3 regions of the Halobacillus sp. KGW1 genome follow, and region 1 is predicted to be linked to each of the others. Evidence: riboswitches for the same ligand, from Rfam matches in the RefSeq annotation. Region 1 holds a riboswitch; each other region holds the start of a gene.

Evidence for each region. A riboswitch is a leader RNA that binds a small molecule or an ion and turns the genes downstream of it on or off. The one in region 1 is predicted to bind S-adenosylmethionine.
Region 2: it holds a riboswitch for S-adenosylmethionine, as region 1 does, so the genes downstream of both, AXG56_RS18180 (methionine biosynthesis PLP-dependent protein) here and AXG56_RS15825 (Na+/H+ antiporter NhaC family protein) in region 1, are expected to answer to the same signal.
Region 3: it holds a riboswitch for S-adenosylmethionine, as region 1 does, so the genes downstream of both, AXG56_RS13595 (methionine ABC transporter ATP-binding protein) here and AXG56_RS15825 (Na+/H+ antiporter NhaC family protein) in region 1, are expected to answer to the same signal.

The regions. Positions count from the first base shown of each region.
Region 1 is NZ_LSOC01000004.1:172,554-182,884, reverse strand. It holds gene AXG56_RS15855 (ATP-binding cassette domain-containing protein) at 1-698, shown strand, start outside; gene AXG56_RS15850 (hypothetical protein) at 670-1,422, shown strand; gene AXG56_RS15845 (hypothetical protein) at 1,419-2,093, shown strand; gene AXG56_RS15840 (ABC transporter permease) at 2,279-3,100, shown strand; gene AXG56_RS15835 (ABC transporter ATP-binding protein) at 3,124-3,897, shown strand; gene AXG56_RS15830 (ABC transporter substrate-binding protein) at 3,915-4,991, shown strand; SAM riboswitch class I at 5,060-5,164, shown strand; gene AXG56_RS15825 (Na+/H+ antiporter NhaC family protein) at 5,282-6,601, shown strand; gene AXG56_RS15820 (glycoside hydrolase family 3 protein) at 7,064-9,166, shown strand; gene AXG56_RS15815 (exo-beta-N-acetylmuramidase NamZ domain-containing protein) at 9,188-10,331, shown strand, end outside.
Region 2 is NZ_LSOC01000006.1:27,558-37,888, forward strand. It holds gene AXG56_RS18160 (cytochrome ubiquinol oxidase subunit I) at 1-1,221, shown strand, start outside; gene AXG56_RS18165 (cytochrome d ubiquinol oxidase subunit II) at 1,240-2,265, shown strand; gene glsA (glutaminase A) at 2,353-3,324, shown strand; gene AXG56_RS18175 (DUF4385 domain-containing protein) at 3,314-3,760, shown strand; SAM riboswitch class I at 3,846-3,956, shown strand; gene AXG56_RS18180 (methionine biosynthesis PLP-dependent protein) at 4,041-5,159, shown strand; gene metC (cystathionine beta-lyase) at 5,156-6,352, shown strand; gene AXG56_RS18190 (bifunctional homocysteine S-methyltransferase/methylenetetrahydrofolate reductase) at 6,339-8,198, shown strand; gene metH (methionine synthase) at 8,179-10,331, shown strand, end outside.
Region 3 is NZ_LSOC01000003.1:922,069-932,399, forward strand. It holds gene AXG56_RS13580 (M20 family metallopeptidase) at 1-787, opposite strand, end outside; gene AXG56_RS13585 (MetQ/NlpA family ABC transporter substrate-binding protein) at 801-1,637, opposite strand; gene AXG56_RS13590 (methionine ABC transporter permease) at 1,653-2,315, opposite strand; gene AXG56_RS13595 (methionine ABC transporter ATP-binding protein) at 2,305-3,333, opposite strand; SAM riboswitch class I at 3,426-3,543, opposite strand; gene AXG56_RS13600 (DUF302 domain-containing protein) at 3,717-4,100, shown strand; gene AXG56_RS13605 (DUF421 domain-containing protein) at 4,154-4,867, opposite strand; gene AXG56_RS13610 (metal-sensitive transcriptional regulator) at 5,009-5,266, shown strand; gene AXG56_RS13615 (DsrE/DsrF/DrsH-like family protein) at 5,328-5,807, shown strand; gene AXG56_RS13620 (rhodanese-like domain-containing protein) at 5,826-6,116, shown strand; gene AXG56_RS13625 (sulfurtransferase TusA family protein) at 6,151-6,717, shown strand; gene AXG56_RS13630 (MBL fold metallo-hydrolase) at 6,757-7,887, shown strand; gene AXG56_RS13635 (sulfurtransferase TusA family protein) at 7,928-8,155, shown strand; gene AXG56_RS13640 (sulfite exporter TauE/SafE family protein) at 8,212-8,988, shown strand; gene AXG56_RS13645 (LTA synthase family protein) at 9,040-10,331, opposite strand, start outside.

The DNA of each region.
Region 1 (10,331 bases):
CGGCTAATTCTGTTTATATCGATGACCGGATGTCTTTCCCTGCAACCTTGACTTTGGAAGAAATCCTTATGGAAGGGAAAAGGTTTTACCAGTATTGGGATCATGATCTTGCTTTACGTTTATTCGATTATTTCGGTTTTGAGCGCGGGGAACGCCATCATACGCTCTCAAAAGGAAGAGAAAGTATTTTTCACATGATCTTCGGTCTTGCCACACGATGTTCCTTGACAATCTTCGACGAGCCCACAACAGGGATGGATGCAGCCGTTCGAAAAGATTTCTATCGTGCCTTGTTGAAAGACTATTTGTCCTCTCCGCGCACCATTGTTTTATCGACGCATCATTTGGAGGAAATGGAAGACATACTGGAGGAAGTGCTTCTTCTCCACAAGGGGAAGCTGCTTCTCCAGACCAGCATGGATGAACTGAAGGAGTATGCCGTCCGCCTCACTGCACCCCTGGAGATACTGAGGCCATGGACCCGGAACAGAGAAATTCTTTATGAACAGCTTCCTGAGGAAAGAAACAGTTGTGTCATCGTAAGAAATGACTGGACGGAAACGGAACAGACGGAGATGAGGAAGGAAGGCATTCGTATCGCTCCTGTCTCTGCCAGTGATGTTTGCGTATATATGACGGAAGATAAGGTTGGCAGAGGAGGAATTGACGATGTCTTTGATCGAAGTGAAAACAGGTGATGTTATTAAAAAGCAGTTCGCGTTCAAGTGGCGGTCCCATCCGGGAGTGTTTACGTCTCTTGTAACGATACAGGTGATGGGCATCTTGTTTTCTTTAATGGGAACGGGGGCACAATTCATGGGAGGAGAGTTCTTTGAAGTCCGATCGCAGATCTTTTCCGGGGATTTAATTATTTCCTTTACGATTTTTTGGGGATTTTTGACGGCACTGCTCCTTACGACGCGTGCTTACCGTGAAGATGATTTTCCCTTTGTATCGACCCGCCTTACGAGTCATCTGTCTACCGTCGGCTTTCTTCTCGTGGTTTGCGGGATAGCCGGGCTTACAGCTGTCCTTTCAGAAAATGTACTGCGGGCAGCGGTATACACATTTGTAGTGCAGGACGGTCAACTGTTGCCGGCTCACGAAATGGAAGCTTCTTTATTCGGTGCTGGGATGGCTGCCGTCATCCTTATGGTTTTCCTTGCCGCCGGTGCCGGTTATTTGTTTGGTGTATTCCTGCAGTGGAACAGACTGTTTCTTCTTATCATTCCGGTTTTGATGTTCGGCATTTCGTATTTGATGCAGCGAAGTGGCGAAGACGGTTTGGCTAATTACCTCTTTGAGGTTCTGTTTGATGAAGCAAATATTGTTTTATTCGCTGTGAAAGCACTGCTCGTTTCCATTACTTGTTTCGTTGGAAGCTTCTGGATTGCTGGCCGTTTGGAGGTGAAGCGGTCATGATCATCGTGTTAGCAGTCTTTCTTTTCCTGCTTGTCACTTTGGCAGCTGTATTTAACGGGAAGTATAAGGGTGCAAGTGTCAAGATGGCTAAGACCGGCCATTTGATCTTCCTCGTATTTGGGTGCGTGTTAGTAATCTCGACAATTTTCACCTTCTTCCTGCCTGATCCCCTGCCAGGGCAAGCGGCGAGTTCGTCGGATATCGACGATGCTATGTACAGCCATTTGTTAGAGGGAAACCTTGATCAGATAGACGAGGCATACCTTTTAGATGAGCGTACCTTCTCCTTTGGAGGAAAAACGCTGAACGTGAAAGTGAGCCCTCCCGGCGGTCCTGGTACGTCCGTTATCGTAGAAAAAGTAGAGTCGAAAAAGAACATACACCTCTATCAGTATCGCTCACCTATGGTCGTAAATGGCTGGCAGATCCCTGTCAAAGAGGAGCCTGTGGTAACCTTTGAGAACCAGGGGCTGGTCGTAACCTCCGGCGAACAAGTAACGAAGACTTTCTATCAGTTCGATCCTTCTTTTCCTTTCCGACAATTCTCTGAAGGAAAGAACACAGGCGGCAGCAGTATGTCCTCCGGCATGTCGGTCCTGTATTTACAAATTCCTGAGAACATGACGGTGGAAGCGGATGACGAAGTGTATGTTACAGAAGTGGAATCTTGAATCGGTGAATTTTACTTAACGGAGAACAGATGAGTACAGGCTCAGGTATCATCTAATAAAACTAGCAATTCCTACAGACGAAGAATCAAAAAAGCGCGGGTATCTGCCCGCGCTTTTTTGATTCTTTTTACTTTTTTCACACATATGGGCAGAAGTTCATAACTTAGCACAAGAGGTGGTGGCATATGAAAGAATCGGAAAGGATTGCTGCACAGGATCCTTTGCTCAATGAACAGCAAGAATGGAGAAAAAGGCGTATACGTCAACGGTTCAAACAAACACTTACCATAGCTTCCCCGGTGTTTATTCTGTTGCTTTGGGAAATCTTGTCCCGTACAGGCTTGATGGATGCCCGTTTTTTCCCGCCTCCTACGCAAATCGTGGGAACCTTTTGGTCGATGGCAGGGAGCGGAGAACTGTTCAGCCATGTTGGAATCTCATTATATCGTATTTTTGCAGGATTCCTTCTCGGAGTGATCCCTGCTATTGCAATCGGACTGCTGATGGGTTTGTATGGTCCAATCCGGCATTTCCTGTCGCCTTTGATCATGGCTCTCATGCCGATTCCAACACTTGCTCTCCTGCCGATCATCATCATTCTGTTCGGAGTAGGGGAAGTTTCCAAGGTGGTGACGATCGCAGGAAGTGTCTTCTTTCCGGTAGTCATCAATACAGTTGCCGGTGTCATCAACATCGACAGAATATATTTGGACGTAGCAAAGAATTACGGAGCAGATTCGAAACAGTTTTTCTTCAAAATCGCTCTCCCGGGTTCCTTACCGGTCATGCTTGAAGGGATTCAAATGGGGCAGGCGATCGCCTTACTTACGATAGTGGCAGCGGAAATGATGGGAGCGAATTCCGGTATCGGCTACTTAATCTGGACCTCCTATAAGGCATTCATGTTGAAAGAAATGTTTGTAGGGCTCGTGCTCATCTCGTTCTTCGGCTATTTATTCTCATTAATCTTGAGAGGACTGCAAAGTAAATTACTCCCTTGGCGTTGATGAAGGAGAAAGGGGAAGGTGGAATGGATGCGAAAATTTCCATCAGGGATTTGACGAAAGTATTTTATAAAAAGGAAAGCAGAGTCACAGCATTGGAAGGAATCAATCTGGATATTGCCGATGGAGAGTTCGCCTGTTTAGTCGGACCGAGCGGGTGCGGAAAAACGACACTGCTCAGAATTCTAGCCGATTTGGAAACACCGAGTTCCGGGTCATTCACCATCGCAAGAGCAAAGGAAGACCGGCCACTTCAGTCGATGGTCTTCCAGGAACGGGGGGTGATTCCGTGGCTGACCGTGGAGGGTAACGTCAGTTTTGGTTTGAAAATGCGTCGTGTACCAGCGGCGGTCATCAAGGAACGGACCGCGTATTATTTAGAAAAAGTAGGGCTGGAGCGTTTCGCCAAGCTTTACCCTAGAGAGCTTTCCGGAGGAATGAAACAACGGGTGAGCATTGCCAGAGCATTCGCAAATGACCCGGAAATATTGTTGATGGATGAACCGTTCGCAGCATTGGATGAACAGAATAAATTCATCCTGCAGGAAGAATTACTCAACATCTGGGCCGAAACGAAAAAAACGGTCCTCTTCATTACACATAGTATCGATGAAGCACTCCTGCTCAGCGACCGGATTCTCTTGATGAGTGCCCAGCCGGGGAGGATTGTAAAGGAAAAACGAATCGAGCTCCCCAGACCAAGAAATATGGAGCAGGTCAGGGCTGACCCTGTCATGGCGGAACAATTCGTGGAGGTCTGGAATCATCTTCAGGAAGAAGTGCAACGATCAAGGATTTAAGAAAGGGGAAACATCCCGTGCGTAAATCATTATGGATCTTTATCTCTCTTTTTTTACTTTTGGGTATAGCAGCAGGCTGCAGTGATAAGGAGTCTGAACAAGGAAAGCAGAAAGAAACCGTATCCGGCGATCTGGCTCCGCTTGAGAAGCGTCAGAAGGTAGTTATTGCAGAGGACGGTGCGGCGTCCGGTGCAGGGTTTTACATCGCGAAAGAGAAAGGATATTTCGATGACTATAACATAGACATTGAATTTACGACATTCGCCAACAGTGATGATATGCTGCCGGCGCTTGCTTCCGGTGAAGTGGACATCGCCGGCGGAGTCTCCACCGCTTCGTTCTTCAATGCGATCGCTCAGGGAATCGATGTGAAGATCATCGCTGATAAAGGGCACTATTTCGATGGCAATTCCTACTTCAGTTTTGTTATTAGAGAAGACCTTCAGGATGAAATCAAGGAGTATGCCGATTTTAAAGGAAAACGGATTGCTGTATCTTCAAAGAATGCCGTGGATGATTACATCTTCCATGAAATGCTGAAGCATGCCGGCTTGACTGAGAAGGACGTAGAGGTCGTCTTAATGTCTGATTTCGGTAATATGTTGGCCGCGATGGGGAATAAATCCATAGATGCTGCCCTGCAGATAGAGCCTTTGATAACACAGGGAGAATCGCAGGGGTTACATGTGCGGTTCGGTGATGCTACGGATTATGCTCCAGAAGCACAAATCGCGATGGTTCTAGGCTCACCGGAATTTGTTGAAGAAGAAACAGACGTATCGCTCCGCTTCATGGCTGCTTATTTGAAGGGGGTACGCGATTACAACGATGCATTTCTTCACGGCGAGGGGCTTGATGAAGTCATTGATATCATGACAAAACACACCGCTTTGAAGGATCCTGAAATATGGAAGAAAGTCGGCGTGACAGGACTGGATCCGGACGGCAGTATGTTCGTGGAGGATATTAAAGATCAGTTCGACTTTTACAACTCCAATGGTGCCATCATCGGCGATGTAGATTTCGATGAGGCTGTAGACCCTTCTCTGGCAGCCAAAGCCGTGGACATTATCGGAGAGTATGATAAAAAGTAACATTCCAAGTTTTTCTCTTGTCAGAGAGAAAAAAATGATGTAAAGTAACGAGAGACTCAATTGAATAGTTCTTATCAAGAGAAGTGGAGGAACTGGTCCTAAGAAGCTTCAGCAACCACCAACACAGTTGGCCGGTGCTAAATCCAGCAGGTTTTAGACCTGACAGATAAGAGGGGACGGAAACAAAGAAGCCTTCTTATCCTAAAGAGGGCTTCTTTTTTATTTGTTTGGCCTGGTCTTGTCTGTATCACAGAAACATTCATGAGTTCACCAAGAAGGAGGCAGAAAAGATGACAAAACCGAAAGCAAATATTTTTGCACTTATTCCATTTGTAGTATTTATTGTATTGTTCATTGGTTCAGGGATCGTGACAGGTGACTTCTACAAAATGCCTGTACTCGTCGCTCTGTTTGCAGCTATACTGGTAGCGCTGCTTATGGATCGAAAAACAGATTTTGAAACGAAAATCATGACACTCTCCAAAGGGGGAGGACACCCGAATATCATCTTGATGGTTGTGATCTTCCTGCTCGCGGGAGCATTTGCTTCCGTCGCACAGGGAATGGGGGCTGTAGATTCCACCGTCAACCTTGGCCTGAGCTACCTGCCTGGTGGATGGATGGTCGTCGGCCTGTTCGTCATTGGGTGTTTCATATCCATTTCCATGGGTACTTCCACAGGGACAGTTGTAGCTTTAGCCCCGATCGGACTTGGTGTCGCAGAACAAACAGATATTGGTGTGGCGCTGATTATGGGAGCCATTGTAAGTGGGGCTATGTTCGGGGACAACCTCTCCATCATTTCTGATACAACCATTGCAGCTGTTCGAACACAAGGCACGGAAATGAAAGAAAAGTTCAAGGCGAACTTCTTTATCGTTCTTCCGGCTGCCATAGTAACAGCGGTTATTTTTGCAGTATGGACAGCCAGTGCGAGTGCAGATCTTGGGGAAACATACTCGTATAATTTCCTTGAAGTCATTCCATATCTCGGAGTGCTCCTGTTCGCCATCCTTGGGGTAAACGTCATATTCGTTCTGATCGGCGGAACGGTAGCAGCCGGAATTGTCGGTTTGATTCTCGGTAAATTCTCGGGGATGGAACTGATTAACCTGATCGGAGACGGCTTCGCAAACATGCAGGAGTTGTCTATGATAGCTATCCTGCTCGGAGGACTTGTAGAGCTGATCCGTTATAACGGCGGTATTGAGTATCTACTGGAAGCGGTGAATAAACGTGTCCGGTCTAATCGTGGTGGAGAGTTCGGTATCGCCGGTATCGTAACCGCGATCAATTTGTCCACTGCAAACAACACGATTTCGATTATCACGGCCGGTCCATTAGCCAAACAGATCTCTGATGATTACGGCATTGAACCGAGAAGATCCGCCAGCCTGTTGGACATCTTCGCAAGCTCTGTTCAAGGAATCATTCCTTACGGAGCCCAACTCCTTGCTGTAGCCGGTGTGGCATCGATTTCACCTATTGCAATCGTACCGTTTTGTATTTATCCGATCTTAACAGCCGTGTCCGGAATTCTTGCTATTGTCTTCAAGTTTCCTAAGTTTACGGTTCAGAAAGCAGATCCTTCCGCTCAAAAAGGATCCTGATATTCTCTGACTGGAAGAGGCTCCCTGAAATAGGGAGCTTCTTTTTCGTTTGGAAAAGGTGGTATGGCTGGGGGAGAGATCGGGCTCCGGGAGAAGGGACCTTTCCACTGGGCGCCCGGTGAGCGGCCATAAAGGAAGGCGGAGGTAGTTGGTCACTTAATAGATTTTTTCAAATTCGAATGAAATATTAATTCTTTAAATAGTTCATAAATTTGATATTATATTTTAAAATGAATCTATTGTAATGGGGCTATAGAATGGAAAAAACAGTCGAAAAAGAGAGAGAGGGGTCTTATGTGGTATAGACGACTATAATTATATTCGGTACGCTTTTACTACATATTGTAAACGCTTCCATAATAAAGACTCTCATCATGATCCGCCATTGTTGGGAAAGTTCGATCGTCATGCGGGATAGCGGTCTTACTTTTACAAATAAATAAAGGCAAGGAGGAATGTAGAGTGAAAGGCAGGAGAAGAGGTTGGTTTGTTGTGCTGCTTACATTCTGTCTGTTGATTCCGGGAACGATGACCGGACCGGTATCGGCTGACGGGAAAAAGTCGAACAAGGGAACAGAGTTAATCCTTTTGCAGAACGTACCGGAAGCGGACAGGACAATTAAAGGGGATACGGTTCAGATGGAGGTGCTGCGTGTTTACAAAGATGGTCACTTCAAGAAGGTCGAGGAGAATCTGAAGTGGTCGTCCAACAATAAACGGGTGGCGGAAGTGGATGAACATGGAAAAGTAACATGGCACGGAAAACCCGGGCGAGCGTGGATTACCGTCCGCAGCGGGAAGGATCAGGACCGGATCGCCGTCCATTTCAAACGAAAGAAGCATAAAGGGCAGTCCGAGGTTACTCCTGTACTGATGAAGCAGAAAGGAAAGAAGTATGACATCGTAAGGAATGCCATCGATAAAATGACAATGGAGGAGAAAGTAGGACAGATGCTGATGCCTGACTTCCGTACTTGGAAGGGGAAAAATGTCACGGAAATGAATGCTGAAATAGAGCAGATGGTAAAAAAATATCATTTGGGGGGAGTCATTCTTTTCCGTGAAAATGTCGTAACCACAGAGCAAACGACAACGCTTGTCGACGATTACCAGAGTGCGAGTGAGAAATTTGGACTGCTTATGACCATTGATCAGGAAGGTGGAATCGTCACAAGGCTGCAATCCGGGACAGATATGCCTGGAAATATGGCACTTGGGGCAGCACGTTCGGAAGAGCTAGCTCAGAATGTTGGAAATGCCATTGGAGAAGAACTTGCGGCACTTGGATTCAATGTGAATTTCGCTCCTGTGATGGATGTAAACAATAATCCAGATAATCCGGTTATCGGCGTCCGTTCCTTCGGTGGAGATCCAAGATTGGTTGGAACGATGGGAACCGCTTATATGCGGGGATTACAACAAGCTGGTGTCGCTGCTACGGCCAAGCACTTCCCTGGCCATGGAGATACCGCTGTCGATTCTCATCTAGGTCTTCCTGAAGTGCCTCACGATTTAGATCGACTCAAGGAAGTGGAACTCTATCCCTTCCAACAAGCAATGGATGCAGGTATTGACGCAATCATGACGGCACACGTCACTTTCCCGAAAATTGATGATACCGAAGTGATTTCTCAGAAGGATGGGACGCCAATTGCTCTTCCTGCCACCTTATCAGAGAAGGTGTTGACCGGCTTAATTCGTGAAGAGATGGGCTATGAAGGGATTGTCGTGACCGATGCGCTCAACATGAAAGCAATCAGTGACCACTTCGGACCGGTAGATTCCGTGATTCGGGCGATCAACGCCGGAACAGATATCGTATTGATGCCTGTAGGACTTGAAGAAGTAGCGGGAGGTATTTACGAAGCTGTGGAAACGGGGGAAATCAAGGAAGAAACCATTGAGGACTCTGCCCAACGTATCTTGACGTTGAAAGTGAAGCGGGGAATCATTCCTTCCGAAAATCCGAAGTCGGTGGAAGAGAAGGTTCAATACGCGGAAGAAATCGTAGGTTCCGAAGCGCATAAACAGGTGGAAAAAGAAGCTGCTGAGAAGTCGATCACCATGGTCAAAAATGATGGGGTTTTACCTGTGACACCAGAAGAGGAGGAAGAGGTACTTGTCATTGGAAATACATTCATCGATTTGCTTGGTGATGCCGTCAGAGAACGCCACGGTGCCACTACTGTTTTATCAACGTCAAGCGCGGAATTGACAGAAGGACAGTTGGAAATGGTGAAAAAGGCGGACTATATCATCTTTGGTACTTACACGTATAATGTCGCCACACGGTCTGCCGATCACCCACAAATGAAATTGATCCATGAGGTGATGGATGCGAGCGAAGCGCCTGTCATCAGTATTGGAATTCGGAATCCATACGACATCATGAGTTATGCAGGTGTCGATGCTTACCTCGCCCAATATGGCTTTAAAGCAGCCAGCTTCAAGGCGTCCGCTGCCACCATATTTGGTGAAAATTCACCGCAAGGAAAGCTTCCTGTCACGATACCTGATGAAGATGGATCGGTGATGTACGAATATGGAACGGGGCTCACTTATTAAGAGGAAAGGGAGAGGATAGCTATGCGGAAGTGGTTTATACTAGTGGTCGTTCTGCTAACAACCTGGTCCACCTTTTCAGTCGTTTTCGCTGATCATCAAGGAAACCGTGGTAAACACAAGGGACATCATAAGAAGCAGGAGGAATTCAAACTTGGTGTAGAAGTGCTGCTCGATGATAAGAAAGAACTTTTGGAAGGAAAGCGCATTGGGTTAATCACGAATCCGACAGGAGTAGATCAGGATTTGAACAGTGTCGTCGATCTTTTCTACGAAGATGAAGACTTAGAGTTGACGGCTCTTTATGGTCCCGAACATGGAGTGCGGGGAAGCGCTCAGGCAGGCGAGTATGTGGAATTTTACGAAGATGAGAAGACTGGTCTGCCTGTGTACAGCTTATACGGTAAAACGAAAAAACCGACTCCGGATATGCTTGAAAATATTGATGTCCTCGTATTCGACATCCAGGACGTAGGAACGCGTTTCTATACGTACATCTACACGATGGCTTATGCGATGGAAGCAGCACAAGAAAACGACATTCCATTCTTCGTCCTGGACCGGCCGAACCCGATCGGTGGAGACCAGGTGGAGGGTCCGGTCCTTGATACAGACTACCAGTCTTTCGTAGGAAATTATCCAATCCCACTGAGGCATGGCATGACGGCAGGAGAATTGGCGAAGCTGTTTAACAAAGAATTCGATATCGGTGCAGATTTGACCGTCGTGAAAATGGAAGGGTGGAAGCGGGGAATGGATTATGATGATACAGACATGCCATTCGTTGCGCCTTCGCCGAACATGCCGACGGTAGATACGGCTTACGTATATCCTGGGGCTGCATTGATTGAAGGGACAAATGTATCGGAAGGAAGAGGAACTACGAAGCCGTTCGAGTTGATCGGAGCCCCCTTCATAGACAGCGAACAATTGGCGGAAGCAATGAACGAGAAGAACCTTCCTGGTGTCAGGTTCCGGGCGGCTTCATTTACCCCGTCTTTTTCTAAGCATGCCGGGAAATTATCCCACGGCGTCCAACTTCACATACTGGACCGTGATGAGTTCCAGCCTGTTAACACAGGTCTGCACTTAGTGAAAACTATCCATGATATGTACCCTGATGATTTCGAATTTCGTGCCGAAGATGCAAATGGTATCTCGTTCTTTG
Region 2 (10,331 bases), on a different contig from region 1:
TACTTTATAAAGAAAGATTCTGACTACGCATTGATGGCACGCAGGTGGACAAAAGGATTCGCGATTCTTCTCGCTGTTTCCATCGCCTCCGGGACAATTGTCGGTGTCATGATTTCTTTGCTGTTCCCTGATTTCATGGAGATTGTCGGGCAGGTAATTGCCTTGCCGTTCCAAATGGAAATCTTTGCGTTTCTTATTGAAGCAGTATTCATGTCGATCTATTTGTATGCAGCGGACAGACTCCCGCCTTCCTTAAGACTTACCAGTATTATATTCGTAGCTCTTGGAGCGACCGCTTCAGCGATTCTCATCACAGACGTGCATGCGTGGATGAACACTCCAGCCGGCTTCCGTATTACACCGGACGGCGAAGTGACGGATGTGGACACATGGGCGGCCTTCTTCAATCCGAGTTTCGGAGTGACCGCGATTCACACGACCCTATCCGCTTATATGACCGTAGCTTTCTTAGTAGCTTCCATTGCCGCTTTGCGTCTCATGAGGAAAAACATTTCATTAAAAGAACGAAAATACCATAAGAAAGCGCTGATGATCGCCATCTACTTCGGTGCTCTTACTTCTCTCGCCACAGCGATTAACGGACACGAAACAGCCCAAGTATTATATGAAAATAATCCACGCAAGCTTGCAGCAGCAGAAGGTTTGTTTGAAACGACCCGCTATGCACCGCTTTCGATCGGTGGATATACATCGGCAGCTGAAGAGCGGGTCAAATATGCCATTGAAATACCCAGCGGTCTAAGTTTTCTTGCAGGAGACCGATTTGACACGGAAGTCATGGGATTGAACGAATGGCCGGAAGAATTGTGGCCCCCTTTATACGTCCACATCCTTTTTAATGTCATGGTGGGAATCGGCAGCGTCTTGATATTTGTAGCGATGATCGCCCTTTTCTGGAAGCATGTTCTCAAGCGGGAGTTCCCGAGCTGGCTTCTCGCTTTGTTCGTCGTAAGCGGTCCCCTTGCAATGATTGCAATTGAGAGCGGTTGGTGCTTCAGCTGTATAGGAAGACAACCTTGGACCATTACCGATGTACTCCGGACCGGGGATGCGGCGACAAAATCCAGCAGTGTCGGATTTCTGTTCTATTTATTCATTACGCTCTATATCACCCTGTTGTTCGTCACCGGCTTCGTCCTTCGTTATTATTTCAAGAAGCATCCAGTGACCAAAGATCTGGAACCTTCAGAAACCACTTAGAAAGGAGAGGGATGAGTAATGGAAGCATCTACATTGGCGGTTACTATCTTATGGAGTTTACTATTTGTCTACGCTATGCTGGGTTCCCTCGACTTCGGGGCCGGTTTCTGGGGAATGATTTACAGTAAGAGCAGGCAAACCGGCGCCTCTCAGATTGCCAACCGGTTCTTATCACCGACATGGGAAGTAACCAACGTTTTTCTCGTCATTTTTGTTGTCTCCGTTGTAACCTTCTTCCCATTTGCAACGACGCTCTTAGGAAGTATTCTGCTCGTCCCGGTCGCTCTGGGTATTTTGCTCTTGACCATCCGAACGACGTTCATGGTTTTTCAGCACCATACCGATCGATTTAAGAATACACTTCGTATCACATCGGGATTCACAGGTTTGATCATTCCTGCGCTGCTCGTCAGTATCCTCCCTATCACATTAGGAGGATTCATCGACTTCGATAATGATTACCCCCGCCTCCATTATGGAGAGCTTCTGTCCCACCCTACTTTATATATGCATATCGCTTTCGGGTTGACGACCGAATTATTCATCTCGGCCGTCTTCTTGATGGATTATGCAAAAGAGGCAGACGATTGGAAGGCGTATCACACGTTCCGGAAGCATGCCATTTGGCTTGGACCGGTCAGTATTGCCGTGGCCATGTTGACCATCGGTACCTTCCCGGAAGAGGCGGCATGGATCGTTGACAATATCCAGGCGAACTGGTTTACGTTCGGATTATCTGTTCTTTTCTTCCTGATCGGCTATACATTTTTGTTCATCCGCCGGAAGAATGGACAGCGTGGACTATCACGACTTGCCGTCCTTGCGATCATCATTCAATACGGCATCGCTATCTATGCCTATGGCAATGCGCACCTCCCCTATCTGATTTATCCTGATTTGACTATAGAAGAAGGATTCACAAATCCGGACATCTTCTATCAGATGCTTGTCGTCTACGGTATTGGATTCGGAATTCTGATTCCTGCTTTCATCCTGTTCTGGCGCTTGTTCCTGAAAGACCGCCGTTACTTGAAACAGGAATAGAAGAGCGGCAGCTTAAGCTGCCGTTCTTTTTTATATCGTTATCCTTAGGACCGTACGGGGTACATAGAGACAAAGAGAGGTGAAACTATGAAGAAGTTGACCAATCAATACTTAGAGGAAGCAATCGAAGACAGCAAACCGTACGCTTCCCATGGAAATGTCAATATGACCATTCCTCATTTCGATGAAACAATCAAAGATCACTTAAGTGTTTCCATCCTCACAACACACGGGGAGTCCTATTCCGCCGGTGGAGACAATCAGCACATTCCTATGCAGAGCACTTCCAAAATCATCGGCCTCATGCTTGCCCTCCAGGATTTCGGGAAAGACCGCGTCTTCCAAACCGTAGGAATGGAACCGATGGGTGATTTTTTCAACTCGATCAGTCAACTGGAATCACATGTGACCCACAAACCGTTTAATCCAATGATCAACGCAGGAGCTATTGCGGTCGCCTCTCTCATTAAGGGGCAGAATACGGAAACCCGCTTCGACCGATACCTTACTTTCCTTCGCCGCATCACAAGTAATGATCAGCTGGAGATGAGTGAAGAAGTCTACGAAGCAGAAATAGGCAACGGAGCAAGAAACCGATCTCTCGCATACTTTATGCAAAGCAACGGGACACTCGTGACAGATGTAGAAGAAGCACTCGACCTTTACTTCCGAATGAATGCAGTCATGATGTGCTGTACAGACTTCGCGAAGGTAGGACTCTTTCTGGCAAAAGGCGGCGAAGACCCCGCAAGCGGAGAGCGGCTGATCCCACCCCACCATCTTCGGACTGTGAAGGCGATCATGATGACCTCCGGCATGTACAATTCATCCGGCCACTATGCAGTAGAAGCAGGGTTCCCCTGCAAAAGCGGTGTATCCGGCAGCATCATCGGTTCCGTCCCCGGCCGGATGGGAATCGGTGTCGTCGGGCCTGCCATTGATAAGAAGGGGAACAGCACAGCCGGCGGAGCCTTAATCAAAAAACTGTCCAAAGATCTCGGCTTAAATATGTTCGGGGTGGAAAATACAGATGCAGAGGAGGAACATAATGGCGTTTGACTACGACCTTGATTTCGACCATATCAATTTCAAAGAAAACCCGGGAAAGTACCGGGTCGGTAAAGGAGAGCAGGGGGTCCTCCTTGTCGAGCCTTACAAGAGTGAGATCCTGCCGAATTGGCGATTCAAAACACCGGAAATTGCTAAGGAATCTTCCGAGAAGATTTATGAGCAATTCCTTGAATATAAGAAAGCAGAAGATATTGTAGGTATGGATATGGCCCGTAAATTCCTCCAGATGGGATACACACGCTCCAGACGATACGCCAATTATAAAGGCGGAAAAAAGTACGGCGATGACGGTAAGGTGAACGAACGGCAGATCGATGAAGAAAAAGCGGAATCGGCACGCATCTTTGAAGAAAAATGGAAGCTGGTGCGTGAAGATGAAGAGTATCTGAAGCAAAAAAAGAGACACCAAGAAAAATACGGATAAAAGTAAAAATTTCTACAAGGTATATTGTCAAAAGTTTCTGAGTAGTGTAAAGTAGTCAACAACATTTACATTTATACAATTGAATCTCTTATCAAGAGAGGCAGAGGGACTGGCCCTGTGAAGCCTCAGCAACCCCTGGTCTAACCAGAAAGGTGCTAACTCCAGCAAGTTGTCTATTCAACTTGGAAGATAAGAAGAAGAGCGGAAACGTCAAAGTCTTCTTATCTAAGAAGGCTTTTTTTATTTATATACAAGATTACTAGAAATGAGGAATGTTCACATGTGTCCGCACACTGATACTAAATTCGTCCAAACTGGAAACCAGAAAGAAGAGCCCACAGGCGCGATAAATCCCCCTGTTTATTTCTCTACCGCATACCGTCATCCCGGCTTAGGGGAATCCACAGGCTTCGATTATACCCGGACAGGAAACCCGACCAGGCAGGCTCTGGAGAAGTCCATTGCTGATATCGAAGGCGGCGAAGCCGGGTTCGCCTTCAGTTCCGGAATGGCTGCCATCCAAACGGCCCTTTCTCTATTTAAGCAAGGGGACGAAATTATCGTTTCAGAAGATCTATACGGCGGGACATACCGACTCTTCGAGCATATGAAAGAACGCTACGGCCTGAATTTCCACTACTGTGACAGCAAAGAGCTGGATAATTTGACTGCTTACATCAACGATCAGACCAAAGCCATTTACATTGAAACACCGACAAATCCACTAATGCATACAACAGATATCCGAGAGGTATCTAAACTGGCAAAAGCACACGACCTGCTCTTGCTTGTCGATAACACGCTCTATACTCCCGTCCTGCAAAAACCGCTGGAAGAAGGGGCGGATGTCGTCATCCACAGCGCAACCAAATATCTTGCGGGTCACAACGACGTACTTGCAGGTATTCTTGTCAGTAAAGGAAAACAGGTCAACGAAACGCTGGAGTTCCATCAGAATACATCCGGCGCCGTCCTTTCCCCACTTGATTCGTGGCTGCTTATGCGCGGAATGAAGACCCTTCCGCTGCGAATGAGGCAGCATGAAACAAACGCGAAAGCCGTTGTGGATTATTTAAAAGAGCACCCTGCGGTAACAGACGTCTTCTATCCGGGGCGAGGCGGAATGATTTCTTTCCGTCTGCAGCATGAGCAGTGGATCGACCCGTTTCTGCGCAGCCTGAACTTGATATGTTTTGCAGAAAGTCTCGGGGGGGTTGAAAGCTTTATTACGTATCCGGCTACACAAACGCATGCGGATATACCGGAAGAAATCCGCACGGGATACGGAGTATGCAACCGTCTGCTTCGGTTCTCTGTAGGAATTGAGCACATCGATGATTTACTGGAAGATTTGGAACAGACCTTGAGCAGCTTACTGAAGGAGGAGATTGTACAATGACCGACCATTCCATTCAAACCCGTCTACTGCACAGCGATTATAAATTTGATCCGCAGACAGGTGCCGTCAGTGTTCCAATTAACCAAGCATCCACGTTCCACCAGCAGGATTTCGATCAACCGGGCGACTATGATTACAGTCGTTCCGGCAATCCGACACGAAAAGCCTTGGAAGACACGATCGCCGGGCTGGAGAGCGGCACCCACGGCTTCGCCTTCGCATCCGGCATGGCCGCTATTTCCACCTCTTTCATGCTTTTATCGCAAGGGGATCACATCGTCATTACAGAAGATGTGTACGGGGGTACGTTCCGCATGGTCACCAACGTGCTCGATCGATTTGGGATCGATCACACATTTGTCGATATGACAGACTTGGATGCAGTGGCACGAGCCATCCAACCGAACACGAAGGTTCTTTATATTGAGACACCATCCAATCCCACCTTAAAGATCACTGATATACAGGCGGTAACGAAGCTCGCAAAAGCCAATGAATGTTGGACGTTTGTAGACAACACCTTCATGACACCGGCCCTCCAGCGGCCGTTAGAATTAGGTGCCGATCTTGTCCTTCACAGCGCTACAAAATTTATTGCAGGCCACAGTGACGTCGTAGCTGGTCTCGCTGTTACCGGCTGCCCTGAAATTGCTGAACGTTTGGGATTTTTGCAGAATTCATTCGGATCGATCTTGGGCGCACACGATTGTTGGCTCGTGCTTCGCGGCCTTAAGACGCTGCACACACGACTCACCCAGTCTTCCCGCTCGGCGGAACTAATTGCAGAGCAGCTGCAGAAGCATCCGTTGATTGAAGAAGTGTACTATCCAGGGTTCTCCTGTCATCCGGGCAGTTCCACCCACTCCTACCAAGCGGATGGTGCGGGAGCGGTACTTTCTTTTCGATTAAGAGATGAAGATGCGGTCCGACAATTCACCAAAGCGGTACAAATCCCTGTCTTTGCGGTGAGCCTCGGAGCAGTAGAATCAATTCTCTCCTATCCTGCACGCATGTCTCATGCTGCCATGCCGAAAGCAGAACGGGAAAAGCGCGGCATCACCGATGGACTGCTCCGCCTATCCGTCGGATTAGAAAACCCGGAAGAGCTGCTGGCTGATTTCTATCAAGCACTCAAACAGATTCAACCATATGCATTTACTACGAATGGGAGGCCGAGCCATGAACTTACGTGAAGCATTACAGAACAAAACATTGATCGGTGATGGTGCTATGGGCACCCTCCTCTACTCCTATGGTATTGATCGCTGCTTCGAAGAACTGAACCTCTCCCATTCTGAAGAAGTTCTAAACGTTCACCGCGCCTATGTGAATGCCGGTGCAGATGTTATTCAGACAAATACCTATGGAGCAAACTATATTAAACTGACACGCTACGGGCTGCAGGAACAAGTAAAAGAGATTAACACTGCTGCCGTACGACTTGCAAAACAAGCGGCTCATGAAGGAACCTATGTGGTCGGAACGATCGGCGGCATACGCGGTGTCCAGAAGCAGAGCGTCAGCCTGGAAGAAATCAAACGCAGCTTCCGCGAACAGCTTTATTGTTTATTGTTTGAAGAAGTGGACGGCCTTCTCCTGGAGACGTATTACGACTTGGAAGAGTTGAAGGCAGTGCTGGAGATTGCACGAAAAGAAACCGATCTTCCTATTATTGCGCAGGTGTCCATGCATGAAGCCGGCGTTCTCCAAGAAGGCACCTCCTTATCCAACGCCCTCCAGCAATTAGAACAGCAGGGAGCTGACATTATCGGGGTGAACTGCCGCCTCGGTCCTTATCACATGATTCAATCTTTGGAAGACGTTCCCCTTCCCGATAAGGCCGTCCTGTCCGCCTACCCGAACGCTAGTCTCCCTGCTTTCCAGGATGGAAGATTGGTCTATGCGACCGATCCGAATTACTTTGAGAAAAGCGCAAAGTCCCTCTACCAACAAGGAGCCCGTTTGATCGGAGGGTGCTGCGGAACAACCCCTGAACATATCGAGGCGATTGCAGCTGCAGTAAAAGGGAAAGAGCCGATTCGAAAGAAGGAAGTTCCTGTTAAACAAGGGCACGGTGTATCCTTGTCCTCACCGGAAAAGAACTTGGAGCATTTACATGAACGCGCCAAAAGAGGAAGGTCCATCATTGTCGAGCTCGATCCTCCTAAGAAACTGAACACGGATAAGTTCCTTGAAGGAGCAAAAGCGCTTCAGGATGCGGGTGTTGACTCCATTACGCTTGCCGACAATTCCCTTGCATCACCGAGGATCAGCAATGACACGATGGCATCGATTATCAAAACCAAGTACGACGTTGATCCGCTCGTCCATATCGCCTGCCGGGACCGGAACCTGATCGGCCTCCAGTCCCACTTAATGGGTCTGCATACGCTCGGCATTCAGCAGTTGCTTGCTGTGACAGGCGATCCAACGAAAATCGGCGATTTCCCTGGTGCAACATCGGTCTATGATTTATCGTCCTTCGACTTAATCCATTACATCAAGCAGCTCAACAAAGGGATCTCCTTTTCTGGTAAGTCTCTTGGAGAACGTACTTCCTTCTCTGTCGCTGCAGCCTTCAACCCGAACGTACGGAACTTGAACAGGGCAGTCGGAAGAATGGAAAAGAAAATGAAATACGGTGCAGACTACTTCATCAGCCAGCCTGTATTCAATCATGAGCAGATCGTAGAGGTTTACGAAGCAACGAAACATATTGAAGCTCCCATCTACATCGGTATCATGCCGTTAACAAGCGCACGGAATGCAGAATTCCTCCATAATGAAGTGCCTGGAATTCAGCTTTCTCCTGAAATTCTTGCGAGAATGGAACAAGCAGGAACTGACAAAACACAAGCTCAGGCCGAAGGCATCAGCATTGCAAAATCATTAATAGACACCGCTATGGATTTGTTTAACGGCATTTATTTAATTACTCCATTTCTGCGCTACGAAATGACTGTAGAATTAACGAATTACATTAAAGAAAAGACCGCACAACGGGAAAGGAAGGTTACTGATGGCATCCACTTGGTTTGAACGACAGCTGGAGAAACGCATCCTGATTCTTGATGGAGCCATGGGCACAATGATTCAAGATGCTGATTTATCCGCAGAAGACTTTGGCGGAGAGGCCTACGAGGGCTGCAATGAATACTTGAATTTGACGTACCCTGATCTGTTGGAGAAGATTCACACCCAATACTTGGAGGCTGGTGCCGATATCATCGAGACGAACACTTTCGGAGCGACTGACCTCGTTCTTGATGAGTATGATCTGGGGCATCTGGCTGAAGAAATAAATATCGCCGCCGCAAAAATTGCGAGGAAAGCTGTCGACCGCTTCTCATCGGAAACCAGTCCCCGATTTGTTGCAGGCGCAATGGGACCCACGACGAAGACACTCTCCGTCACGGGAGGCACTACTTTCGATGCGCTTGCCAAAGGATATGAGGAGCAGGCGCGAGGACTTATCAAAGGCGGCGTCGACCTCCTGCTTTTAGAAACGTCTCAGGATATGCTCAACGTCAAAGCCGCATTCGTCGGTATAACGAAAGCAAGTGAAGCTACGAATACGAAGCTTCCTCTTCTGATTTCCGGAACGATTGAACCGATGGGAACCACCCTTGCCGGGCAGAGCATCGAGGCATTTTATCTCTCCCTTGAGCATATGAACCCTGTCGTCGTCGGACTCAATTGTGCGACCGGTCCGGAATTCATGCGTGATCATCTGCGGTCTCTGTCTGATCTTGCTACGTCTGCGGTAAGCTGTTATCCGAATGCAGGGCTTCCCGATGAAGAAGGGAATTATCACGAAACGCCTGAATCACTCGCCCAAAAGGTCGCTGGTTTCGCCGAAAAAGGCTGGCTGAACCTTGTCGGCGGATGCTGCGGAACAACCCCGGACCATATCCGGGCCATTGCCGATGCCGTACGACCGTATCAACCGAGAGAACGAAAGGATTCCCATCCGCACGCCGTCTCTGGAATAGAGCCGATGATTTATGACGACCCTGCCGACCGTCCCATCTTGGTCGGAGAACGGACGAACGTTATCGGCTCCCGTAAGTTCAAACGTTTGATTGCAGAAGGAAAATTCGAAGAAGCGTCCGAGATCGCCCGTGCCCAGGTTAAGAAAGGTGCCCAGGTCATCGACATCTGTCTCGCAGATCCGGACCGCGATGAAGTGACAGATATGGAAGCCTTCATGAAGGAAGTCGTCAATAAAGTAAAGGTACCACTCGTCATCGACTCCACCGATGTTAAAGTTATTGAAAAAGCACTGAAATATTCCCAAGGGAAAGTCATCATTAATTCAATCAACCTGGAGGACGGAGAAGAACGCTTTAAAGAAGTACTCCCACTTGTCAAACAGTACGGTGCAGCTCTCGTCGTCGGAACGATCGATGAAGTCGGAATGGCTGTTACAGCGGAGAGAAAGCTGGAAATCGCTAAGCGTTCGCACGACATCCTCGTAAAAGAGTATGCCATCGATCCGCGTGATATCATTTTCGACCCGCTCGTCTTCCCTGTCGGTACAGGAGATGAACAATACATCGGTTCTGCCGAGGCAACCATAGAAGGCATACGACTGATCAAAGAACAACTACCCCTTTGTCAGACCGTCCTTGGCGTAAGTAATGTCTCCTTCGGTCTGCCTCCTGTCGGAAGAGAAGTCCTAAACGCGGTTTATTTATACCACTGTACAAAAGCAGGACTGGATTACGCGATCGTGAATACCGAAAAGCTGGAAAGGTTCGCTTCCATCAATGAGGCGGAAATCAAGCTTGCAGATGAGCTTCTCTATCAGACGAACGAGCAGACTCTCGCCGCATTCACAGCCTTCTACCGCGGGAAGAAAAAAGAAAATAAAGTACCGACATCGACGATGACATTAGCAGAACGACTCGCGCACTATGTCGTAGAAGGAACGAAAGAGGGATTAATTCCAGACCTGGAATTGGCACTCGCTGAATATCCAACGCCTCTGGATGTAATTAACGGGCCTTTGATGGAAGGAATGGCGGAAGTAGGCCGCCTCTTTAATGATAACCAACTGATCGTCGCGGAAGTGCTGCAGAGTGCAGAAGTCATGAAGGCATCTGTCGCTTTCCTCGAGCCTCATATGGAGAAGGGGGACTCCTCCAACAAGAAAGGAAAAGTGCTGCTCGC
Region 3 (10,331 bases), on a different contig from region 1:
CCCTGCGTGTTACTTCATCACATGCTTCACGCGTTGCTGCTCGTAAATAAAACCTCGCCCGGGCATAATCCGGAACGATATTAGGTGCCTGACCGCCATCCAAGATGACTCCATGGATCCGCACGTCATCCGGAACATGCTGACGCAGGGCATTGATCCCGTTGTACAGTTGAATGACTCCATCCAAGGCGTTGATGCCGTCGTGCGGGTTGCTTGCCGCATGTGCACTTTTTCCGAAGAATTCAAAATCGACAGGATCGACGGCCAGCGTAGGCGCCGATCCCGACGTCCTCCCCATCGGATGAACCATCATACAGACATCTAAATCCTGGACGAGTCCGTGGCGGACGAATGTTCCTTTCGCACTGCCGTTCGGTCCGCCTTCTTCTGCCGGTGTGCCGAGTACGACGACATCTCCTCCGGTTTGACTGATCAATTCCCCTAATGCAATGGCAGCCGCACAAGAGGCTGTGCCGATAATGTTGTGTCCGCATGCATGACCAAGACCCGGCAGGGCATCATATTCTGCCAAAAACCCGATTTTAGGCCCGGGAACACCAGAGCTTTTCACCGCACGGAAGGCCGTTTCATGTTCTGGGATATTCCGATCAACGACAAACCCTTCCTTTTCTAAAAGAGTGGTCAGCGTATCTGCAGCGAAATACTCCTCGTTGCCTATTTCCGGGTGTTCATGAATGCTGTGACTGATGGATACGTATTCCCCCCGCTTCCCTTCTATCTTTTGCTCAAGAAGGGTGGAGAGAGAAGTTGCTGTGTCTGCAGTCATTTCCTCCACTCCTTTACCAGCCGATATCTTCCAATGGGACAAATGTCGGAATAAGGGAATCGTTATATGTTTTCTTAATGTGATCCGCTACGTCCTCTTCTTGATAAAGCTCAACGATTTTCTGGTAGACTTCTTTATCTGCTTCATCGGCACGAGCCGCAATGATGTTGATATAAGGTTGAGCGGTTTCATCCTCAATATAGACAGCATCTTCCACCGGTACAAATCCTGCTTCAACCGCGACTCCATTATTAATGACGGATGCAGCGACATCGGGAAGGACACGTGGTGTCTGGGCAGCAACAATCGGTTCAAATTTCAAGTTCTTCGGATTATCTTCAATGATATCGAGCGATCCATTTCCGTCGAAATCTTCCGGTAGACCGATCAGACCCGCCTGCTCAAGGAGAAGCAGAGCGCGTCCCATGTTCGTTGCTTCTTTCGGGACAGCGATGGAACTTCCATCAGGAATGTCCTTTACATCTTTATATTTTTCGGAATAGACACCCATCGGAGCAATGATCGTCGTACCGATCGGCTTCAAGTCTAAATCGTGCTCTTCTATGAAGGAATCAAAATACGACACCGTCTGGAAAGCGTTCAAATCGATATCTCCATCAGCAAGTGCCATGTTCGGGCGCACGTAGTCCGCGAATTCAACCAGTTCAATGTCAATATTCTCTTTCTCTGCTTTCTCCTGGACTTTCTCCCAAATCGGGACGCCGGAACCATTCAGGCCTACCTTCACTTTCGTCTTCTCACCAGAGGCTGCGTCGCCTTCACTGGAGCACCCTGCTAATACAAAACTGATGATTGCGATGAAACTTAAAATAAATCCCCACTTTTTCATAATAATATCCCCCTGTTATTGTCTACGTATTTTTCTTGATATAAAGTTTCCAACCGTCTGCGTAAGCTGCACAATCAGTACGAGCAATAGGACCGTTGCAATCATAATATCTGTTTCAAAGCGTTGATAGCCGTAAGAGATGGCCAAATCTCCCAAACCTCCGCCTCCAACAAAGCCCGCCATGGCGGAAGCACCGACGAGACCGATCGTTGCAATCGTCAAGTTAAGAATAATAGAACTCAATGCTTCTGGTATATAAACACGACGTATGATCTGCCAGGGTGTCGCTCCCATCGCTTCTGCTGCTTCGATGACTCCTGGTTTCACTTCAAGCAAGCTGCTTTCCACAAGCCTCGCTATGTACGGAGCAGAGAAGATGACGAGAGGAACGACAGCTGCTGCTGTCCCGATCGATGAACCGACAAGCAGACGTGTAAACGGCAGGATCGCTACGAGCAATATGATGAACGGAATGGAACGGAAGAAGTTCACAACCGCACTTAATCCGTTAAAGAACGGTTTATTTTGAAGCAGCCCTCCCTGTCTCGTAACAACGAGAAGTATTCCAAGCGGCAGGCCGATAAGCGCTGCTGCCAGGAGGGATATACCGACCATGACAAGGGTCTGGTATGTCGCTTCCCATATTTTCGGCCAAAAATCCATCAAATTAACCTGCATGTGCAGTCACCTCCTGTACCGTTACGGTTTGTTGGATATGGTGGATCGCTTTAAGAATTTCTTTCGCATCCCCTTGGAACTCCACGACTAAATGACCGAATGGAATACCCTGCAGTTCCGTAATCTGTCCGAACAGTACATTTACTTCCACATCAAAACGTTTCGCCACCTGTGAGAGGACCGGCTGTCCTGCGCTTTCCTCCACAAAGGTGATCCGGTAGATATTCCCGGAGGCATGGCGCTTTTCGATGCCGTCTAGAATAGACGCGGGTATATCATTCTCCATCACCGTCCTTACGAAATTCTTGGTTGTCGGATGCTGCGGATTGGAGAAAAGGTCGAAAATGGATCCACTCTCCATGACACGTCCGTTTTCCATCACTGCTATCCTGTCACACACCTCACGGACGACATTCATTTCGTGAGTGATCATCAGAATCGTAATGCCGTACTCGTCTCTCACCTTCTTCAGAAGTTCCAGGATTGACTTGGTTGTCTCCGGATCGAGAGCGGACGTTGCTTCGTCACATAATAGAATATCAGGGGAGGTCGCCAAAGCTCGGGCGATACCGACCCGCTGTTTCTGCCCGCCGGACAGCTGGTCCGGGTAATGATTTGCCTTTTCAGACAGACCGACGAAGGCTAGAATTTCCTTCACCCTTTGATCTATCTCTTTCTTCGGCGTACCGACAAGAGATAATGGAAATGCCACGTTATGGTGGACGGTTTTGGACTCCAGCAGATTAAAATGCTGAAAGATCATTCCGATGCGCTTCCGGACTGTCCTTAAATCCGGTTTGGACAGCTTCGTCAAATCCTCTCCATTGACGACGACCCTTCCTTCTGTCGGCCGTTCCAATAAATTAACAAGACGGACGAGCGTACTTTTTCCAGCGCCGCTGAAACCGATGACTCCGAAGATTTCCCCTTTATGTATCGTCAAATCGACACGGTCGACGGCACGCAGTTCTTTCCCTTCGTGCTGATACACTTTCGATACGTTTTCAAACTGGATCATCGAATCCCTCCTATGCTTTCCTAAACAAAAAGAGCCTCTCTTCTTATAAAACAAGAAGAGAGGCTCACACATATGTATATGAGATCCGTCTCTCCTCATCTGTCACGCCCACAGGCGTGCTGGAGTTGGCACAGTTTCTGACGGAGACATCCGTTCAGATCCGCTGCCGAGGTTTCAAAGGGCCAGTCCCTCCACCTCTCTAGATAAGAAGATCGATTCAATTCGTTATTCAATTATGTCACTGGTGAAAATGATAATACAGCCTCATCCACCTTGTCAATTCCATTTGTAACTTTTCTCAGAAAAATGGAGAAATTCAGATTCCATAGATACCTTAAAGGGTATGTATACCCATAAATCAGGAAATTAAAAAGGAGGATTCTATGTTTCATTATACAGTTGAAACGAAGAAGAGTGTCAAGGATGCAGTGGAAAGCCTGGAACAACAGCTGAGTCTGGAGCAGTTCGGGGTCTTATGGAAGTTCAATGTCAAAGATAAGCTGACGGAAAAAGGATTGGAATTCCATCAGGAATTTCGTATTCTTGAAGTGTGTAATCCGAAAGAAGCAGAAAGCATCCTATCCGAGAATACCCTTGCCGGTTATTTTCTCCCTTGTAAAATGGTCGTATATGATGAGCAGGGCACAACAAAGATCGGAATGCCGAAGCCGACTGCTCTCGTAAGTCCCATTGGTGATGCTGCCGTTCAATCACTCGCCTCCGATATCGAGGAACGGTTGATTCACTGTATAAGCAAAAGCGTGTGAAATTAGATCCCTGGTCAGGGTTCACCCATCCGCACTCTACCAGGGATCTCCATTTAATGCTCGATAGGCGGAATTTTCGGATCCGTACCTTTCAACGAGTAGTGAAAAGACCCCCGGTTGGTTACCGCTCCGTAGAAGATATCCGAAACCGCATGGGGAGTGATCTGTTTCTCTACCCACGCTTCTGTCTTTTCCATACGCGCTATCATATCCTTTTGTAAAATACCGTCCATAATCAAGGGGATGTCATAACCCCCACCCCTATTCCACATACCTATGTCTTCTCTAGTAACAGGCTCTTTTCCCTGCTTCAATTGCACCGTCAATCTCCCGTCCGGTTCTATGATTGCCGTGTATACGTCCTCAATCCGGAATACATCTTTTTCCCGAAGCATTTGTATTATATTATCAATGGAATAGCGAATTCGCTTAACGTTTTCACCAATCATCTTCCCTTCGAAAACGACAACAGTTGGTTCGAAGGTCAATAACTTACCGAACCAAGGACTCCTCAGCTTCATCCATACAATGACTTTTTGTAAGAGCGCGATCGCTATAATAGCTGTCACCGTATGGATGTGGTTGATATTCGGGTCAGCAATATCCGCTCCCACCACGGAGCCGAGAACCAGGACAACAACGAAGTCAAAGACAGGTAGTTCACCGATCGACCGCTTCCCCATAAAGAGACCTACGGCCAAAAGCAATGGCAGGATTGTGACGATTCTAAGCAGTACCTTCCAGGTATCCATCCAAAGTTCCATCATGTCACCTCTTCCTTAGCTTGGTGTTCTATCGGTATTCTTATCCGAATCTTTTCTTGTTGACAAAAATACCACTAGGGGTATATTATTAGTCATGTACTGTTCAAAGCGAACAAAAATAACTGCTTAAGGGAGGCCGACGCAGTGGAATATAACACAGCTATGAAAAACAGAGTGAAACGATTAGAAGGGCAATTGAGAGGCGTACTCAAAATGATGGAGGAGAATAAAGACTGTAAAGATGTCATCACACAGCTTTCTGCATCCAGAAGCGCGATCGATCGTGCCATCGGTCTTGTCGTCAGCTCCAACCTTGCAGAGTGCATTCAAGGGTCCGATGACGACCAAACAACAGAAGCGTCCATTAACGAAGCTGTTCAATTGCTAGTCAAAAGCAGATAATTTTTTCACTTTACAATATACCCCTACACGTATTAGTATAATCCAATAAGGAGGCAGTAAAATGTCAGAGACGAAGAAAACGAACATCATTTTATTCAGCGGAGATTACGATAAGGCGATGGCCGCTTATATCATCGCCAACGGGGCAGCAGCCTATGATCATGAAGTTACCATCTTCCATACTTTCTGGGGACTGAATGCTCTGAGGAAAGACGAACCAATTAAAGTGAAGAAAGGCTTCATGGAGAAAATGTTCGGGAAAATGATGCCACGGGGCGCGGATAAAATGGGCATTTCTAAAATGAATTTCGCAGGATTCGGCCCTAAAATGATCAAAGACGTTATGAAGAAGCACAATGCTGTGCCGTTGCCGGACTTGATTGACATGGCTCAGGAACAGGAAATCAACCTTGTTGCCTGTACAATGACGATGGATCTCCTCGGTCTCCAAAAGGAAGAACTGTTGGATGACATCCAGTACGCTGGTGTAGCTGCTTATTTGGCAGATGCAGAAGAAGGAAACGTTAACCTATTTATCTAATCAGGAGGTTGAAACCATATGAAAACAATGACAGCTAAAGAAGTAGAACAGCAGCTGAGTGAGGCTCTGAACATCATTGATGTCAGAGAAGACGAAGAAGTGGCAGAAGGTAAAATACCCGGTGCTGCACACATCCCTCTGGGATTTATTGAAAAGCGGGCGGTTGAATTGGATAAAGATAAACCTTATATCATGGTTTGTCGCTCCGGCGGACGCAGCGGCCGTGCTTCAGAAATACTCATGAGTAAAGGGTTTGACGTAACGAACATGGAGGGCGGCATGCTCGCCTGGGAAGGCCCGACAGAATAAATGACATACCTATATGGGTAAGGAGGAATCACAGATGACAATTAAAACGAATCAGACGCTTGATGCCAAAGGCTTGGCCTGCCCAATGCCGATTGTGAAGACGAAGAAAGCATTCAAAGACCTTGCTGCAGGCGATGTCTTAGAAGTGCTTGCAACAGATAAAGGTTCCAAAGCCGACCTGCAGGCATGGGCGAAAAGCTCCGGACACGACTATCTCGGTATTATCGAAGACGGGGATGTCCTGAAACACTATCTCCGGAAAACAAGCGGCGAAGAAGCCCAGGAGAAGAAACATCCACACATCGTGGACAATGAAACACTTCAGGAAGTACGCTCACAGGAAGTAACCATACTGGATGTTCGTGAACAGGCAGAATTTGCATTCACGCACATCCCGGGAGCGTTATCCATTCCACTAGGAGAGCTGGATGCACGCATGAATGAGATCGACAGCACCAAACCTGTTTACGTCATCTGCCGCACAGGAAGCCGCAGTGACTTGGCTGCACAGAAGCTGGCAGACAAAGGCTTGGAGAACGTGTACAATGTCGTACCTGGGATGAGGGAATGGAACGGAGAAACTTCCTCCATTCATAATTAAATTTTTTTGCAAACCAATATACCTTAGGGGGTAAATAGGATGTCAGTAAAAACTATGCCGATTGCAGATATCGTCAAGAAAGTGCTGAATAATGAAGAGCTGTTCCTACTGGATGTACGGACAGAGGACGCATTCCATGATTGGAAAATCGAAAGTGACAGCTTCACTTATATGAACGTGCCTTACTTTGATCTGCTCGATGGCGTCGAGTCTATTACCGATCAGTTACCGAATGATAAAGAGATTGCCGTCGTTTGTGCCAAAGGCGGCTCCTCTGAAATGGTGGCAGAACTGATTAGTGAGGCAGGATATGAAAACGTATATTCCGTCGAGGGTGGAATGAAAGAGTGGAGTGAGCACCTGGAGCCGGTAAAAGTCGGTGAATTGAGTGATGGAGGATCTGTCTATCAATTCATACGCATCGGTAAAGGCTGCCTGTCTTATATGGTCGTTTCTAAAGGCGAAGCCGTTGTCATCGACGCGACAAGAATGACCGACGTGTACAAAGACTTTGCAGAAGAAAACAATTGGAAGATCACACATATCCTGGACACTCACCTGCATGCCGATCATATATCCGGCGGCAGACAACTTGCTGAAGAAACAGGCGCTTCCTACTGGCTTCCACCCGAAGATGCTGCCGAAGTAACATTTGAATACAACGCGCTCCAGGACCAAACGAAGATTCAGGCCGGAAATGCAAAGATCGATGTGCATGCGCTCTATTCCCCTGGTCATACGAAAGGCTCCACGTCCTTCGTTGTCGATGATCGTTACTTGATGACGGGAGATATTTTATTCATCGATTCGATTGGAAGACCGGACCTTGCCGGAAAAGCAGAAGACTGGGTAGCGGACCTTAGAGAGACACTTTATACACGCTATAAGGAACTATCTGCCGAGCTGCTTGTTCTGCCTGCCCACTTCATGACGATGGATGAGTGGAATGAAGATCATACGATTGCTCGAAAACTGGGAGCACTATTCCAGGAGAATCATGGTTTAAACATCGAAGACGTTAGTGAATTCCGTAAACTTGTCACAGAGAACCTTCCACCACAGCCGAATGCTTATCAGCAGATCCGGGAAACGAACATGGGTAAAATCCGCCCGGATAAGGAGGAACAGCGCGAAATGGAAGTGGGACCGAACCGCTGTGCAGTAAGGTAACCATCAGACGACCCAATAAAACTACTGGAGGTATGAAATCATGAACGTAACCAAAGTATTAGATGCTAAAGGCCTGGCATGCCCAATGCCGATTGTCAAAACGAAGAAAGCGATGAACGATATAGAATCAGGAGAAATACTGGAAATCCATGCAACAGATAAAGGCGCAGAGAGCGATTTGACTGCATGGGCTAAATCCGGAGGACACACCCTTCTCGACCATCAGGAAAACGACGGTGCCTTCAAATTTTGGATTCAAAAAGCATAACAACAGCAAAAGGGAACCGTCCATTCGGTTCCCTTTTTTAAGGAGGTACAAGACACATGGAATTTGGATTTATTCTTACTATATTTGCTATCGGATTTGTGGGTTCCTACATCTCCGGGATGCTCGGGATCGGCGGCGCGATTATCAACTACCCGATGCTGCTCTATATACCGGCCTTCATCGGCGTCGGTTCGTTTACGGCATACGAAGTATCAGGAATCAGTGCGATCCAGGTCTTCTTCGCAACGATCGGTGGTGTGTGGGCCTATCGAAAAGGCGGGCATCTTAATAAACCACTGATCTTATACATGGGGGGCAGTGTATTAATTGGTAGTTTTATCGGCGGATACGGCTCTCAATTCATGCCGGAGAACGGCATCAACATCGTTTACGGAATTCTTGCCCTTATTGCAACCATCATGATGTTCATCCCTAAGAAAAGGACCGATGAAACACCCGTGAATCTTGTGACGTTCCACAAGCCTGCCGCTTCCCTGCTTGCCTTCCTCGTTGGTATTGGAGCTGGTATTGTAGGAGCCGGAGGAGCTTTCCTGCTCGTACCGATAATGCTCGTCGTCTTGAAAATACCGACAAGGATGACCATCGCCTCCTCTCTTGCGATCACTTTGATCTCATCGATCGGTGCAACCATCGGGAAAGTGACAACGGGACAATTCGATTATCTGCCTGCTTTTATTCTTATCCTGGCAAGCTTGATCGCTGCGCCGTTGGGAGCGAAGTCAGGACAGAAAATGAATACGAACGTTCTCCAAACCATACTCGCTGTCCTTATACTTGGCACAACCATTAAAATCTGGTTCGATATCTTTTAACTTATCTAAAAAAACCACCATTCCTGATCTGGAATGGTGGTTTTTCTTTTATTAAGCTGCTTCCTCTTGCTCTTCTTCCGGATTCACCATTTCTGTTTCATCCAGATAACGAAGCAAGTCTCCGTATATGATAGAATCGGATGTTTCTAATTCTTCCTGCGCAGCATCGAAACCAGTGTCACACGCTCCATTTTCTACAGTTTCTCCTGTTTCACGGTCATAGCAGGCACCTTGAATACCTACATATTCTTCATCAGCAAAGTTTCCATCACGTGTGATCATAAGCTGACGGCGGTCCTCGTCCAATAAATCATGGCCGAACTGGATCGGGTTATCATCTTCGATTCCAAGCAGGTTGGTGATGGTCGGACGCAGATCAATCTGTCCACCCACCGTATGGTTTTTCTCCGGTTCAATATCCTTACCATACAGAAGCAACGGTACTCGCTGCAGCTGGAATTGCTCATAATCATTAATATCTTTACCTAAATACTCGCCCATGGCCTTCTGGTGGTTCTCGGAAATACCAAAGTGGTCACCGTAAATGACGAGAATCGTATCATCATACAGGTCGGACGCTTTGAAGCGTTCGACAAACTCTTTCAATGCCTCGTCCTGGTAACGAATCGTTTGGAAGTAACGGTTCAGCGTGTTACTGCCTGTTTCACCAGGCTCAATCAATTGTTTATCTTCCGGAAGCGTAAACGGATAGTGGTTGGTCAATGTAATGAGTTTGGAGTAGAATGGCTGCTCCATTTCTTCCATCTTATCCAGAGAATCCTGGAAGAAATACTCATCCATATAACCCCAGCTGTGCGATTTCTCTTCCGTAATCTCATAGTCCTCTTTCGAGAAGAACTCATCATATCCGAGAGAATCATACATCACATTCCGGTTCCAGAACGTCTTATCGTTAGCATGCATGACGTTCGTGAAGTATCCGTTCTCGCTGAGTAGACCCGGCATACCTTTGTATTCGTTACCTGAATGGGTAAAGAATACTGCTCCACGGTTCAGCGGATACAAGGAATTGGCAAGCAGGAATTCAGAGTCGGACGTACGTCCCTGCTTCACCTGGTGATAGAAGTTATCGAAATATATACCATCTTCTTTAAGGTCATTAAAGTAAGGAGTCAGCTCTTCTCCATGAAGAGTATTATCAACTACAAAGGTCTGCGTACTTTCAAGAGAAAGGACGATGACGTTCTTCCCTTCGGCAATGCCTTCCAACCGGTCGCTGTCTTCCTGTTCGTTTTCATTGACGTAGTTGATGGCAGGGACCAGCTCATTGCTGTCCGCAAACGTCTTTTTCATTTCCGTCTGGCCTTGAAGCACGGCATCAT